Regions from separate parts of the Ramlibacter sp. GS1-15 genome, predicted to be linked through region 1. Evidence: predicted binding sites of a transcription regulator. Region 1 holds the regulator's gene; the other holds the start of a gene.

What was found. Region 1 encodes NrdR, which represses ribonucleotide reductase genes. Its sites were predicted from a motif close to CACNANATNTNGTG; they were not measured.
Region 2: the regulator NrdR is predicted to act here: its motif matches at 4,130-4,143, upstream of AC3EF3_RS17740 (ribonucleoside-diphosphate reductase subunit alpha).

Annotation. Positions count from the first base shown of each region.
Region 1 is NZ_JBYNTU010000001.1:1,417,374-1,425,008, reverse strand. Features, by position in the region: gene AC3EF3_RS07160 (DUF349 domain-containing protein) at 1-422, opposite strand, end outside; gene AC3EF3_RS07155 (lytic transglycosylase domain-containing protein) at 1,273-2,091, shown strand; ZMP/ZTP riboswitch at 2,109-2,243, shown strand; gene glyA (serine hydroxymethyltransferase) at 2,285-3,529, shown strand; gene nrdR (transcriptional regulator NrdR) at 3,539-3,988, shown strand; gene AC3EF3_RS07140 (TAXI family TRAP transporter solute-binding subunit) at 4,039-5,172, opposite strand; gene AC3EF3_RS07135 (hypothetical protein) at 5,205-5,594, opposite strand; gene AC3EF3_RS07130 (hypothetical protein) at 5,923-7,242, opposite strand; gene AC3EF3_RS07125 (AI-2E family transporter) at 7,480-7,635, opposite strand, start outside.
Region 2 is NZ_JBYNTU010000001.1:3,541,264-3,548,898, forward strand. Features, by position in the region: gene AC3EF3_RS17735 (ribonucleotide-diphosphate reductase subunit beta) at 1-979, opposite strand, end outside; gene AC3EF3_RS17740 (ribonucleoside-diphosphate reductase subunit alpha) at 1,113-4,028, opposite strand; gene ampD (1,6-anhydro-N-acetylmuramyl-L-alanine amidase AmpD) at 4,537-5,121, opposite strand; gene AC3EF3_RS17750 (sigma-54-dependent transcriptional regulator) at 5,102-6,532, opposite strand; gene AC3EF3_RS17755 (sensor histidine kinase) at 6,532-7,635, opposite strand, start outside.

The sequences.
Region 1 (7,635 bases):
TGCTGCAGGTCCTCGATGCCCCTGATGCGTTCGGCCAATTGGGCCTTCGCGCCGGCCAGCGGCTCGCGGCTGAGCGGCGCCCCCGCCTTGGCGGCGTCGCGCTGCCAGGCCAGCGCGTCGGCGATGTTCAATTTGGGCTGGGCCAGCAGCGCCGCGGCCTTCTCGCCCCATTCGGCCGCGATCGCCTCCTGGGTGCGCGCGCGCCGGATTTCGTCGAGCCGCTCGCGCAGCAGCCGCGCCGCGCCCTTGTCGCGGGCGCTCAATTCGCGGAAGACTTCCTGGATCTGTTCGACGGCGGGGTTGCCGGCGAGCCATTCGCGGACACGTGCGCTGCGTTCGCCGGAAGTGGGCGCCGAGAAGGCGCCGCCGGTCAGTTCGTCGAGTGCGCGCGTGTCGGTGGACTTGAGGGTGGCCTGGGTCACGAAGAATGCTGTTCTATATGAAGGGGCCCGCGGCGCGCGGGCAAACCGCTATTCTCGCCGCGATTGGGACTCAGCCGCGGACGCTGCGAGGAAGACGCTTCGACGACGCTCCAATGAAATGGCCCGGACGGCCGCCCTGAAGGCGTCCACCGGGCCGTGGCGGCAGACAAAAGTCCTGTGCCGCCTGGATTCGCGTGTCGGGAGAGTGACGTCCCTCCACGCGCCGGAAGCAAGAGATTGCTTCCAAGTGGGGCCGGGGCTACCACCTGACGATGGCCCTACCGGCTGGGTGCCCGATCCCTCGGGCAAGAACAAGTTAAGTCAGGACGCGTGCGAATTCAAGGCACGCTTTTCAATGGCGCGCGAGCGCGCGATTGCGCGCCCTGCATTGACAAGCGCCTGACACCTCAATAGCTTGGGCTACCCGGTCCGGGCGAATACTTAAGAGTCGATACAAGCTGTTCAGGTTGGGCGCTCCTATTTCGATAGCGAGTTTCCGAGGGCGATGGAGCCATCAGGCCGGACCGACAGGCGATTGGGGCGCTGCCCGACAGGCGAAATTCCCGCGTTTGCAGCAAAATGCGGTAGTTTCCTGTGCCATATGGCATAAAAACGTAACTCGATATTCTTGACCTGTTATTTGAGCGCCCCCTAGAATCCGCCCGTCCCTCGCAAACGTACTAGGGACAACCCGAACCCGCTGCCGAACCCGGCTAGGTCGGACGACCCGAAGGGACTCCAGGACGAGAGCTCCCCGGCATCCGACGGCGTACCAAATCAAACGAGGAGCCCGACGGTGTGATGCCCATCCCGGCATTGCCTAGAAGGCTCGCGCGAGAGAGGAAGTGCTATGACAGCGTTAGGAAAGACCGTCCAGGGCCTGAGGTGCTTCGCATCCGACGTCGCCCAGGGCTTCTTCGAAATCACGCACAACGGCCTGGCCCTGACGGGGCTGGCCACGGTGTGCTGCGCGCTCACGCTCGCCGCCCGCCCGGACCTGCGCCACACCGGCGAGGAAAGGCTGCGCGGCTGGCTGCAAGCCCGCCAGGAAGCCGCCATCGGCATGCCGATCCAGCTCGATGCGATCGAGCGGGCCACGGCCGCCGATCCGCACGGCCTGCCCAAGCAGCAGGCTGCGATCGCCTACTGGCTCAGCAAGAAGTACCGCGTCGCCCCCGAGCCGCTCAGCGCCCTCGTGTCCGAAGCCTTCGAGATCGGCGAGCGCAACAAGCTCGACCCGACGCTGATCCTGGCCGTCATGGCCGTCGAGTCCGGTTTCAACCCCTTCGCCCAGAGCCCGGTCGGCGCCCAGGGCCTGATGCAGGTGATGACGGGGGTCCACAAGGACAAATACGAGAACTTCGGCGGCAAGCTCGCCGCCTTCGACCCGGTGACCAACCTGCGCGTCGGCGTGAAGGTGCTGCAGGAATGCATCCAGCACGCCGGCTCCATCGAGGCCGGCCTGAAGTTCTATGTCGGCGCCGCGAACAGCGACGACGATGGTGGCTACGCCGCCAAGGTCATGGCCGAACATGCGCGCCTGAAGCTCGTGGCGTCGGGACGCAATGTCCCGCTGCAGCCGCCCGTGATCCGCACCGTCGCGCCGGGCGAGCCGGAGGCTTCCCCTGCGGCTGCCCCGGCCGAAGACAAGGTCGCCAGCGTTTCCTGAGCAAGGCGCGCTACACTCCACCTGTACGCGACTGGCGATAGGCGCGGCCACCCGGCGCGGTGGCCGGCGCTGACGTGGAGCCCCACCACTGGGAAGCGTACCGCGGGCGAATTCGACCTCCCCGCGTCTAGCCGTTCGCCTGGGCAGCCCTTGTTTGCAGAAACAGGGATCACCTCTTCAAAGGACTGCCGCCATGTTCCACCGCAACTTCCTCATCGAACAGACCGACCCCGACGTCTGGGCCGCCATCCAGGCCGAGAACAAGCGCCAGGAAGACCACATCGAGCTGATCGCGAGCGAGAACTACGCCTCGCCCGCGGTGATGGCCGCCCAAGGCACCCAGCTCACGAACAAGTACGCCGAGGGCTATCCCGGCAAGCGCTACTACGGCGGCTGCGAGAACGTCGACGTCGTCGAGCAGCTCGCGATCGACCGCGTCAAGCAGCTGTTCGGCGCGGATGCCGCCAACGTGCAGCCGCACTCGGGCGCGCAAGCCAACGAGGCCGTGTTCCTGGCGTTCCTCAAGCCCGGCGACACCATCATGGGCATGAGCCTGGCCGAAGGCGGCCACCTCACGCACGGCATGGCGCTGAACATGAGCGGCAAGTGGTTCAATGTCGTCTCCTACGGGCTGGATGCCAAGGAAGCGATCGACTACGACGCCATGGAGCGCAAGGCACGCGAGACGAAGCCCAAATTGATCATCGCGGGTGCCTCGGCCTATTCGCTGCGCATCGACTTCGCGCGCTTCGCCAAGGTGGCCAGGGAAATCGGCGCGATCTTCATGGTCGACATGGCGCACTACGCCGGCCTGATCGCCGCGGGCGTGTACCCGAATCCCGTGCCGCACGCGGACGTCGTCACCTCGACCACGCACAAGAGCCTGCGCGGCCCGCGCGGCGGCTTCATCCTGATGAAGTCCGAGCACGAGAAGGCGATCAACAGCGCGATCTTCCCCGGCCTGCAAGGCGGCCCGCTGATGCACGTCATCGCCGCGAAGGCCGTGGCGTTCAAGGAAGCGCAGCAGCCCGAATTCAAGGCCTACCAGCAGCAGGTCGCGAAGAACGCGCAAGTGGTGGCGCAGACGCTGACCGAGCGCGGCCTGCGCATCGTGAGCGGCGGCACCGAAAGCCACGTGATGCTGGTGGACCTGCGACCCAAGGGCATCACCGGCAAGGAAGCCGAAGCGGTGCTGGGCCAGGCGCACATGACGATCAACAAGAACGCGATCCCCAACGATCCGGAAAAGCCGATGGTCACCAGCGGCGTGCGTGTCGGCACGCCGGCCATGACCACGCGCGGCTTCAAGGAGAACGAGGCGCGCCTGACGGCCAACCTCGTGGCCGACGTGCTCGACAACCCGCGCGACGAGGCGAACATCGCCCGCGTGCGCGAGAAGGTCGCGGCGCTCACGCGCGAGTTCCCGGTCTACAAGTAAGGTAATGCGATGAAGTGCCCCTTCTGCGGCCACGCCGACACCCAGGTGGTGGAGACGCGTCTCGCCGAAGAGGGCGAATTCATCCGCCGCCGCCGCCAGTGCGCTTCCTGCGAGAAGCGCTTCACCACCTACGAGCGCCCCGACCTCACCTTCCCCGCCATCGTCAAGAAGGACGGCCGGCGCATCGAGTACGACCGCGGCAAGCTGCGCGCCTCGATGAACCTCGCCTTGCGCAAGCGCCCGGTCAGCACCGAGCAGATCGACGGCGCCGTCGAGCGCATCGAGGAGCGGCTCTTGAACCTGGGCGCGCGCGAGATCGGCTCGAACCGCATCGGCGAACTCGTCATGCGCGAGCTCAAGAAGCTCGACAAGGTGGCCTACGTGCGGTTCGCGAGCGTGTACCGCAGCTTCGAGGATATCGACGATTTCAAGACGGTCGTCGACGAAGTGCGGCGGTAGGACCTGGCCGCCACTTCAGCTGCGGTCGCTGGCTCCCCATAGACCCTGCATCAGCGGCACAGCCCCGCGAACCGGTCCTGCGGCTTGCACGCTTTGGGTGGGGGCGGGGGCGACGCCGCTTCCGCTTCCTGCGGTTCGCAACGGCTCAAGCGCTCCTTCACCCGTGTCGAGTACTGCCAGCCCGCGTTGAGGGCGGGCAGGGGCGAGCCCGGCTTCCAGGTCAGGGCTTTCCACTTCGGGTGACCCTTCGCCTGGAGCTCGTCGAATTTTTCGCAGAAGCGGTCCGCCAGGGTGGACACGAACCGGTTGCGGTCCGGGTCGATGAAGTTCGCGGTGATCAGGTACGAGTCCACGGACAGCGAGGGATGGCCGGCATCGGCGATGTTCAACAAGGGATAGCTCGCCTTCTGTATGTCCGCCTTCCGGTATTCCCGCAGGAGCCTCGCCGACGTGGCGTGGTTCGGGTCGAACTTGAGGAGCCTCAGGTTATCGGGGATGTTCGTTGCCAGCAGCTTGAGCGGCTGCCCGCCCACCAGCACGATCACATCGATCTGCGGGAAGTCCTTGTAGAAGTTGGGGTCGCTCAGCACCATCAAGGCCGAACGCCGCGTCTTCGTTCCTTCATCGTCACCCGTCACGGTGGGATTGACGAAAGGGGCCACGATCTGCGGCCGCTCGTTGAACATCTTGCTGTAGATGTTCAGTGCGGTGAGGTAGGTGCCGCTCTTTTCTGCATCCATCCAGATGCGGGCGCCGCGGATCTGGTGGATGTATTCGAGCGGGCTGTCCTTCCTGACGAGGAAGTGGATCTCCTCCCGGTACAGCGGCATGAACACGCGCAGGTTCGCGAGCAGGTTCGCATACTGGCGCCGCGTTTCGCGCGGCACCCGCGGGTTGTCGCGCAGGTAGACGAAGGCCGCATAGACATCGGACTGCACGATGGCCAAGCCCACGCCCTTTGTCTGGCTCAGGTCCTCCACGTTCGCCCACGACCCCTTGGAGTCCCGCACCTCCAGTGCCGGCGAGACGATGTCCTTGAGGTTGTTTCCGATCTGGTAGTAGGTGCCCGTCTTCCCGCCCGTGACGATGGTTTCCGCCGGGGCCGCGGCCGCGGCCGCGAGCAGACCCGCGAACAGCAGCAGTTGCCGCATCCAGCGCGGCCAGGTCCGGACCGCTCGTCTCATTGCATGCATGGCGTCTCCTTCCGTGCGTCAGCTCATTGCGGGTTGCACAGCCCCGCCGCCTCGTTCGCAGCGGAGCAGAGCGACCGATGGCGGGCGGGCGGCTGCGTCGGCGCCGTGTCGGCGTGGGGCATCACGGGCTCGGCCCGAGGCGCTTGTGCGGTGCTCGCGGACACGCCGCGGTCCGTCGCCACGGGCGCGGCCGCGCTCGCCTCGGACCTGCCGCTGGCTGCTCTGTCGCCGGTCGTGACCGCGACTTCCTTCACCGCGATCACGATCGCGACGAAGGCCACCGCCGTGGCCGCGGTGATCCACGGGAGCTTCCAGTGCATGCCCGGCTGGTCGGTCCGCGCCCGTACCGACGCAAAGAGCGGGCGCATCTTCGCGCCATATGAATGAACGTGTTCGATGAGGGCGTACGTCATACGCTTCTCGGCCGCTGGCATGGACGCGGCGCTGCCGCGGTCCTGCTTTCGAACGGCGGTGTGGGCTCGAGCACCCGCGTGACGGTCGGCGGAGGGCGGAGCATCGCGCCTCGTGTCCACTGACGCACTGGAGGATGGACGTCCGCAATACGGGCAATAAGCCACTTCGCCGAACCAGGCCTGGCTGCAGAAGCCGCACCTCGCTTTGCCTTGGCGCGTCCAGGGCGGCGTGGGCATCGCCGTGTCCATGGCCGTCTCCATGGCGGCGCGCGTGCCCGCCCGCGGGCGGGAAGGGACAGTCAACGGATAGTGCGCGGACATCTGACGTTCATCGGTTTGCGGGAGCCAGTTGCCAGCCGACCGCCTGCGGCAGGTCGGGATGGTCCACCCAGAGGTGTCCGTCGTAGACGAACAACTGCGCGGACCACGGCTTCTTCACGTCGAGAGTCCCGAACGGCACTGCGGCGCGGCCCGGCACCTCGAGCTGCAGCACAGCGCGGCGCGGCTCGTTATCCGCATGCAGGAGGGCGAGCACCCCGTGCGGTGCATCCATCCTGAGCCCGACCACGGCGCCGTCGCCCGCCAAGTCGAGCAAGGGCACCACGATGTCCGTGGACTTGTCGACCGGCCGCAACGGGTCGATGTCGATGCGCGACGTGCCGCGATAACAGGCCCGCCCCATGCACAGGCGCGGCCCGTCGATGGAGACAATCTCCGGCTCGGCCCTCGCCATCTCCACGTATTCGAAGCGTCCATCGACGTTGCTGCGGCACACCTGCCAGAAGGTGCCGGTGCCGGGGACGAAGAAGGAACCCATCGAGAACATCGGCTTGACCCGCTCGGGCCACGCGACCCACTCGCACTGCCTGCCGCCTTGCGCGTCGAGCCGCAACACCAGCTGTCCTTCGTCGCAAGGCCAGTTCACGTGCGCGTCATCGGATACCGGCGCTTCGAAGCCGTGTTGCGGCACGGGCGCGTGCGTCGGCAGGACGAGGTGCTCGGGTGCCCCGTGTGGCTTGCCGATCAGGTGGATCCTGTGTCCCTTCCCCAGCACGGGCGACCAGATCTCACCTTCCCATGCCACGGGGCCGCCGATCGCGGGCCCCTCCCCCGCGTGCTCGATCGCATAACACAGCCCGATCGCACTCGGCGTGACGGCCGCGAGCCCGGTGGCGGAAGGACAATAGCCGGTCGCATGGCCGCCGGCATGGACGAGTTCCATCCGCCAACCCCGCGGGTTCGCCAGTCTCCGCCCCCAGCTTGTGCCCGCCGTGCGCTTCAGCGGCATCCAGATCTCCGATTCGGGCAGGAGCGCGAGGAGCTTGCCTTGTTCCGGCTCGACAGCGACCAAGGTCGGCCAGGCCGCGTCGAACTTGTCGACGACGAACCGGTAGTGCCCGGGCGGCAGCGGCGGCAAGGTGCGGTCCGGCTGGCCGCTTGCCGAACGTTCGTGCGCGCGCGCCAGTGCCAAGGGCGAATCCAGTGCGGGGTTGGTGACGCGCAACGGTGCGCCGGTCTGCTGCGAGTAGTTGAACTCCGGGGGAAACCACTCGTCGCCGTCGGTCGCGCGGCGGGCGCCCGCCAGGCGCACGACGTCGAGCACCGGGAGCCTGGGGTCGACCACCGTTCCGTCCCATGTGGCGGCCAAGCACCACCTCTCGGACGCACGGTCGCGAACCCACGTCCCCGATCGGAGCTCCCACCGCTCGATCTGTTCTTCCACCGCTTGGCTCCTCGAGATCGGCCGGCCTCGACAGGCGCCGGTCCCGAAAAATCATCGACTGGCCGGATGCAAAACATGAATGGGACAAACATCCTGTCTTTGTCCCGGTTGTCGAGGATTCGTGGCCGCGGGTAACGAGCTGTTATCCGGCCGGGCGGGCGATCACAGGCCCCCCGCGGCGCCGATCCACCCATTCCCCCGCAACTCCCGCGTCAACCACGCGCTGTAGATCGGCGCGGCCACCAGCCCCGTCGCCCCGAACGCCGCTTCCAGCACCAGCATCGACGCGAGCAGCGCATAGATCGGGATCTCGACGCG
Region 2 (7,635 bases), 2.1 Mb from region 1:
GGTATTCGAGCTCGACGGCCTTCTGGAAGAGAGCCTTGATCTCCTCCTTGAATTGCGCCGTCCACAGGTGCGGGTTCTCGAGCTTGATCTGGTTGATCAGGTCGATGCCGAAGTTGCAGTGCATCGACTCGTCGCGCAGGATGTACTGGTACTGCTCCGCCGCGCCGGTCATCTTGTTCTGGCGGCCCAGCGCCAGGATCTGCGTGAAGCCGACGTAGAAGAAGAGGCCCTCCATCAGGCAGGCGAAGACGATCAGCGACTTGAGCAGCTTCTGGTCGGCCTCGGGCGTGCCCGTATGGAAGTGCGGGTCCATGATCGCGTCGATGAACGGGATCAGGAACTCGTCCTTGTCGCGGATCGACGCCACCTCGTGGTAGGCGTTGAAGATCTCGCTCTCGTCCAGCCCCAGCGACTCCACGATGTACTGGTAGGCGTGGGTGTGGATCGCTTCCTCGAAGGCCTGGCGCAGCAGGAACTGGCGGCACTCGGGCGCCGTGATGTGGCGATAGGTGCCCAGCGTGATGTTGTTGGCGGCGAGCGAATCGGCCGTCACGAAGAAGCCGAGGTTGCGCTTGATGATGCGGCGCTCGTCCTCGGACAGGCCGTTCGGGTCCTTCCACAGGGCGATGTCGCGGTTCATGTTCACTTCCTGCGGCATCCAGTGGTTGGCGCAGGTGGCCAGGTACTTCTCCCAGGCCCACTTGTACTTGAAGGGGACGAGCTGGTTGACGTCGGTCTGGCCGTTGATGATGCGCTTGTCCGCGGCCTGCACACGCCGCTGCGACGACGCCGCGGCGCTGGCCGGTGACGCAGGCTGCGCGGGCGCGAGCGCCACGTCGTCGAACTTGCGGGAAGGGGTGCTGACGGTCTGCAAGGCGATTTCCGGGGAGAGGTTTACCTCACGGTTCGCGTTGTTGTATGAACCGTTGCTGCCAGGTGCTTGCGATGTGGGCGTGACTTCGTCGTCCCAGGTCAACATAAGTTTTCCAGTGCTCGAATTATGTGAGCAGTGATGCAAATTGCAAAGTGTCCGTTCACATCACCGCCCGATTTTGTTGCTCCTATGCATCGTGCCGATGTCGGAGAACATCGACACATGCGCCTTCATCGAGTCACTGGCACGCTTCGCAACCCGGATCGTCGATCGCGCAGAACTTGATGTCGGTCGCCGGCGCTGCAGCACTTGCCGCGTTCATCTGCGACTGCGCCGCAGCCGCGGCTTTCTCGAGTGCACTCATGCCGCCACCACCCGACGCACCGTTCGACACCGCGTTCAGGCGGCCCGACTGCACGGTGGACTTCTCGGCCTGCGTCGCGCTGGTCGTGCGCAGGTAATAGGTGGTCTTCAGGCCGCGCAGCCATGCGAGCTTGTAGGTCTCGTCCAGCTTCTTGCCCGAGGCGCCCGCCATATAGATATTGAGCGACTGCGCCTGGTCGATCCACTTCTGGCGGCGCGCGGCGGCTTCCACCAGCCACACCGGCTCGACCTCGAAGGCCGTGGCGTACAGCGCCTTGACGTCTTCCGGCACGCGGTCGATCGGGTTGAGCGAACCGTCGAAGTGCTTGAGGTCCATCACCATCACGTCGTCCCACAGGCCCAGGCGCTTCAAGTCGCGCACCAGGTAGTGGTTGATCACCGTGAACTCGCCGGACAGGTTCGACTTGACCGACAGGTTGCCGAAGCACGGCTCGATGGAGGCATCGACCCCGATGATGTTGGAGATGGTGGCCGTGGGGGCGATCGCGATGCAGTTGCTGTTGCGCATGCCGTCGAGGGCGATCTTCTTGCGCAGGGCGTCCCAGTCGAGCGTGGCCGAGCGGTCCACCTCGACATAGCCGCCGCGTTCGCTGGCCAGCAGGTCCAGCGTGTCGGGCGGCAGGATGCCGTTGTCCCACAGCGAGCCCTTGTAGCTGGAATAGCGGCCGCGCTCGCGCGCCAGTTCCGTGGACGCCCAGTAGGCGTGGTAGCACACGGCTTCCATCGACTTGTCGGCGAAAGCGACGGCCTGCTCGGACGCGTACGGGATGCGCAGTTCATACAGCGCGTCCTGGAATCCCATGATGCCCAGGCCCACCGGGCGGTGGCGCATGTTGGAATCGCGCGCCTTCTTGACGGCGTAGTAATTGATGTCGATCACGTTGTCGAGCATCCGCATCGCGACCTGGATCGTCTTCTTCAGCTTGTCCTGGTCGATCGCGCCGTTCTTCAGGTGCTGGACCAGGTTGACCGAGCCGAGGTTGCAGACGGCCGTCTCGGTGTCGCTGGTGTTGAGGGTGATCTCGGTGCACAGGTTGGACGAGTGCACCACGCCCACGTGCTGCTGGGGCGAGCGCACGTTGCAGGCGTCCTTGAACGTGATCCAGGGGTGGCCCGTCTCGAACAGCATCGAGAGCATCTTGCGCCACAGGTCGGTGGCCGGCAGCGTCTTGGTCGGCTTGATCTCGCCGCGCCTGGCTTTTTCCTCGTAGGCGACGTAGGCCTTCTCGAACTCGGTGCCGAACTTGTCGTGCAAGTCCGGCACGTTGGAGGGCGAGAACAGCGTCCACTCGCCCTTTTCCATCACGCGGCGCATGAACAGGTCGGGGATCCAGTTGGCCGTGTTCATGTCGTGCGTGCGGCGGCGGTCGTCGCCGGTGTTCTTGCGCAGCTCGAGGAACTCCTCGATGTCGAGGTGCCAGCTCTCCAGGTAGGTGCAGACCGCCCCCTTGCGCTTGCCGCCCTGGTTGACGGCCACCGCCGTGTCGTTGACCACCTTCAGGAAGGGCACGACGCCCTGCGATTCGCCGTTGGTGCCCTTGATGTGCGAGCCGAGCGCGCGCACGCGCGTCCAGTCGTTGCCCAGGCCGCCCGCGAACTTCGAGAGCAGCGCGTTTTCCTTGATCGACTCGTAGATGCCGTCCAGGTCGTCCGGCACCGTGGTCAGGTAGCACGAGGACAGCTGCGAGCGCAGCGTCCCGCTGTTGAAGAGCGTCGGCGTGGACGACATGAAGTCGAACGTCGACAGCACCTCGTAGAACTCGATCGCGCGGGCTTCGCGGTCGATCTCGTTCAGCGCCAGGCCCATGGCCACGCGCATGAAGAAGGCCTGCGGCAGCTCGATGCGCTTCTTGCGCACGTGCAGGAAGTAGCGGTCGTACAGCGTCTGCAGCCCCAGGTAGTCGAACTTCAGGTCGCGGTCGGCCTTCAGCGCCGCGCCCAGCCGCTTCAGGTCGAAGTTCAGGAGCTCGGGGTTGAGCAGCTCGGCCTCCACGCCCTTCTTGATGAAGCCGGGGAAGTAATCGGCGTAGCTCGCCGCCGCTTCGGCCGGCGACAGGTCGCGGCCGATCACTTCCTTGAAGATCGTGTGCAGCAGCAGGCGCGCGGTGGCGAAGGTGTAGTCCGGGTCCTTTTCGATCAGCGTGCGCGCGGCGAGGATCGAGGCCTTGTAGACCTCGTCGATCGGCACGCCGTCGTACAGGTTGCGCATCGTCTCGCCGACGATCGGCTCGCTCTTCACGTCGGCCGACAGGCCGGCGCAGGCGGCCTCGATCAGCTGCTTGAGCGCGTTCAGGTCGAGCGGCACGCGATGGCCGCCGTCGACGACATGCAATTGCGGCTGCTTGGGCGCCTCGGCCTTCGTTTCCTTCGCCCGCTCCTGCGCACGGCGCTCGCGGTACAGCACGTAGGCGCGCGCGACGTCATGCTGGCCGCTGCGCATCAGGCCGAGCTCGACGGCGTCCTGCACGTCCTCGATGTGGAACGTGCCGCCGCCCGGTCGCGAACGCACCAGCGCGCGGATCACGGACTGCGTGAGCTGGTCCACCGTCTCGCGCACCGAGGCCGATGCCGCGCCCTGCGTGCCGTGCACGGCCAGGAACGCCTTCATCATGGCGATGGCGATCTTGTTGGGCTCGAACGGGACCACCGAGCCGTTGCGGCGGATGATCTGGTAATTCGCGAGGGGATTCGCGGTTGCTTGCGGCGCCTGGGACGCGGTGTACAGGGAAGCGGCAGCCGGGCCGGTGGTGGTGCTCGAAACAGATTGCATTCGGCGTATTTCCTCTGCGGTGTTTGTTCTTCGGGGAGCGGGAGTGTAGCGTGGTTCGCGCGTCTCAAGCACTATATATGGGGGCAAGCCACTGTCAAGCTCACTACATCTAGTGCTTCTACCAACTTGTGGGCCAGCTGTGGACAGGGTGTTGGCAATGCCCCGTGGCTGAGCAGGAGAGCGCGTTGTCGCTGGACGGACGATCCACAAGCGAGCATTGACGCGGGCTGGCGCGCGGATTCGCGGTGGAATGCGCGTCCTTGCTTGCGCGGGCGAACGAGTAACAGCGTGTTGCCCGCGGAGGGCGTGCGACAGGCGGTGGGGCTCGCGTCAGGCGGTGCCCGTCAGTCCTCATCTAAAAATCGGCCAGCCGGGCACCGCCTGACGCGAGTGCGAGCGCCGTGCAGGGCGACAACCAATCCTCTCCGAGCACGCGCAAGGTGCCCTCGCGGCATGGGCCATTCGGACTGGCCGAATGGGCCATGCCGCGAACCCGCGACGCCTCACGTCAGCCCGGAAACCGCTCCCTGGGCCACGCCAGTTCGCGCTGCAGGCGCGGCCAGTCGAAGCCCGGGCCGGGGTCCCGCTTGCGGCCGGGCGCGATGTGTTCGTGGCCGGCGATGTGTTCGATCGGATAGCGCTGCGCGATCGCGGCGGCGAGTTGCGCCAGCGTCTCGTACTGGGCGGACTCGAAGGTGCCGCCCTCCAGGCCCTCGAGCTCGATGCCCACCGAATCGTCGTTGCAGTTCTCCCGGCCGCGCCAGCACGAGGCGCCGGCGTGCCAGGCGCGATCGTCGCAATCGACGAACTGCCACAGCTCGCCGCCGCGGCGGATGTAGAAATGCGCCGACACTTCCATGCCCTCGATGGACTTGAAGTACGGGTGCGCGTTCCAGTCCAGCGTGTTGGTGAAAAGCTGCTGCACCTCGTCGCCGCCGTACCGGCCGGGCGGCAGGCTGATCGAGTGCACGACGATGAGGTCCACGTTCGCGCCCGAGGGGCGCGGGCCGAAGTTGGGCGACGCGAGACGGCGGGCGAAGCGGTACCAGCCGCCGTCCCACAGCGGCGAGGCTTCAGCCCTCGTCATTGTCATTGTCCGTACCGCCCGGCACGGCGATCGCGAGCCGCGCGATGCGGTAGCGGATCTGGCGCAGCGACAGGCCGAGCCGCTGCGCGGCGGCGGTGCGGTTGAAGCCGGTCTCGCGCAGCGCCTTCACGAGGATCTCGCGCTCCTGCTGGTCGAGGTACGCCTGCAGGTCCTGCGGCATCTCGGCCGGCGGCTTCGGCGCCGCATCGAGCGCCCCAGGCTGCGACGGCGGCGCGCGGTCGACCTGCAGCTCCTCGCCGTCGGACAGGGCCACCGCGCGATGCAACAGGTTCTCCAGCTCGCGCACGTTGCCGCTGAGCGGGTGCGCCATCAGCTGCTCCATCACGGCGGGCGACAGCTGCGGCGTGGGCATGCCCGACTCCCGCGCGATGCGCGCGAGCAGCGACTCGCACAGCATGGGCAGGTCCTCGCGGCGCTCGCGCAGCGGCGGCACCATGATTTCGATCACGTTCAGCCGGAAGAACAGGTCCTGGCGGAAGCGCCCGGCCTGGACGTCGGCGCCCAGGTCCTTGTGCGTGGCGCTGACGACGCGCACGTCCACCGCGTCCTCCTGCGTCGAGCCGAGCGAGCGCACGTGGCGCTCCTGGATCGCACGCAGCAGCTTGGACTGCATGGGCAGCGGCAGGTCGCCGATCTCGTCGAGGAACAGCGTGCCGCCCCGCGCCGCCTGGAAGTAGCCCTCGCGGTCGGCGGCGGCGCCGGTGTACGAGCCCTTCTTGGCCCCGAAGAACTCCGCTTCGAGCAGGGTCTCGGGGATGGCGCTGCAGTTCACGGCCACGAACGGGCCTTCGGCCCGGTGGCTGCAGGCATGGATCGCGCGCGCCACCAGCTCCTTGCCGGTGCCCGACTCGCCGCGCACGAGCACCGGCGCCATGCTGCGCGCCACCTTGCCGATACGCTCCTTGACCGTGCGCATCGCGGCCGATTCGCCCACCAGCCGCTGCAGCGCATTCTGCGCATTGCCTGCGCCCGGTGCCGCGCCGCGGCTCGCCGCCCGCGGGCGCTGGGCTCCGGCCGCGGACTCGGCGATCGCCGACGCGACCACGGTGCGGAACTGCTTCAGGTCCACCGGCTTGGTGAGGTAATCGAAGGCGCCGGCCTTGAGCGCCTCCACCGCGTTCTCGGCCGAGCCGTAGGCCGTCATGACGATGCAGCGCTCGCCGCGCTGCTCCGCCGCCATCCACTTGAGCAGTTCGATGCCGTGGCCGTCGGGCAGCCGCATGTCGGTGATCACCGCGTCGAACTTCTTGGCCGCAAGCTGGGCGCTGGCCTCGGCGAGCGAAGCGGCCGCGTCCACGCGGTAGCCCTCGCGCAGCAGCGTGAGTTCGTAGAGCGTGCGCAGGTCGGGTTCGTCGTCGACGACCAGCACTTGCGCGGAAGAAGCCGGGGTGGACATCAGGCGGTCATTTTGTCAAAGGATGCAGGACTGGCCACGGCCGCGCCATGCGCGAAGATCACCACGAACTCGTTGCCCTCGCGCGCATCGCCCGCGACACCGGACAGCGCGCGCTCGTAGCCCATCGTCGCGCCGTGACGTTCGCACAGCTCGCGGCAGATGTACAGGCCCAGGCCGCTGGAGCGGCTCTCCGACGAGAAGAATGGCTCGAACAAGTGGCGCTGCACCGACGGTTCGAGCGGCGCGCCGTCGCTCCACACGTGCAGGCTGGCGTGCGCGCCGGTGAGGCGCGTCCAGACCCGGATCGAGTCCGGCTGCTCGCCGGCGTAGCGCAGCGCGTTGTCCAGGAGGTTGACCAGCACGCGCCGCAAGTGGTCCGGCTCGAAACGCACGGCGAAGCCCGGCGCGGCCAGCGACAGCTGCAGGCGCGACGCGCTGCGGGTCTGCATCGCCCAGTCGTCGCAGGCGGCGGCCACCGCGCCATCGAGCACCAGCATCTCCGCCGCGGCGCCCGGGCCGTGGCGCGCGCGAGAGATGTCCAGGATCTCCTCGACGATCTGCTGCAGCCGCTGGGCGTTCTTGCGCACCAGCGAACTGAGCTGCTTCAGGCCCGGCTCCTTCAGGTCCTCCTCCATCAGCTCGTTGGCCTGCGCGATGGCGGCCAGCGGATTGCGGATCTCGTGCGCGACGGCCGCCGACATGCGGCCCATCGCCGCGAGCTTCTCGGTGCGCAGGCGCGCCTCCATCTCGCGCAGGTCCTGCAGGAACATCACGCACAGGCCTTCGGACGCCGTTTCCTCGGGCGCGGTGAGCCGCGTGCGGACGTGGATGCGCCGCGGGCTCGCGTCTTCTTCCTCCAGTGCCACCTCGCCCCATTGCGGCCGGTGCTGCGCGAAGGTGCTCCCCGCCATTTCGCGCAGCGGCTCCCAGGCGGGCTGCGCGGCGAGCGCGAAGGGCTGCTTGTCGTTCACCTCGACGAAGCCCAGCAAGGCGCGCGCGGCCGGGTTCGCGGCCTGCACACGGCCGTGGCCGTCCACGACCATCACCCCCTCGGACAGGGCCTCGATCACCAGCTCGTTGACTTGCGCCTGCGTGCGCGCCGC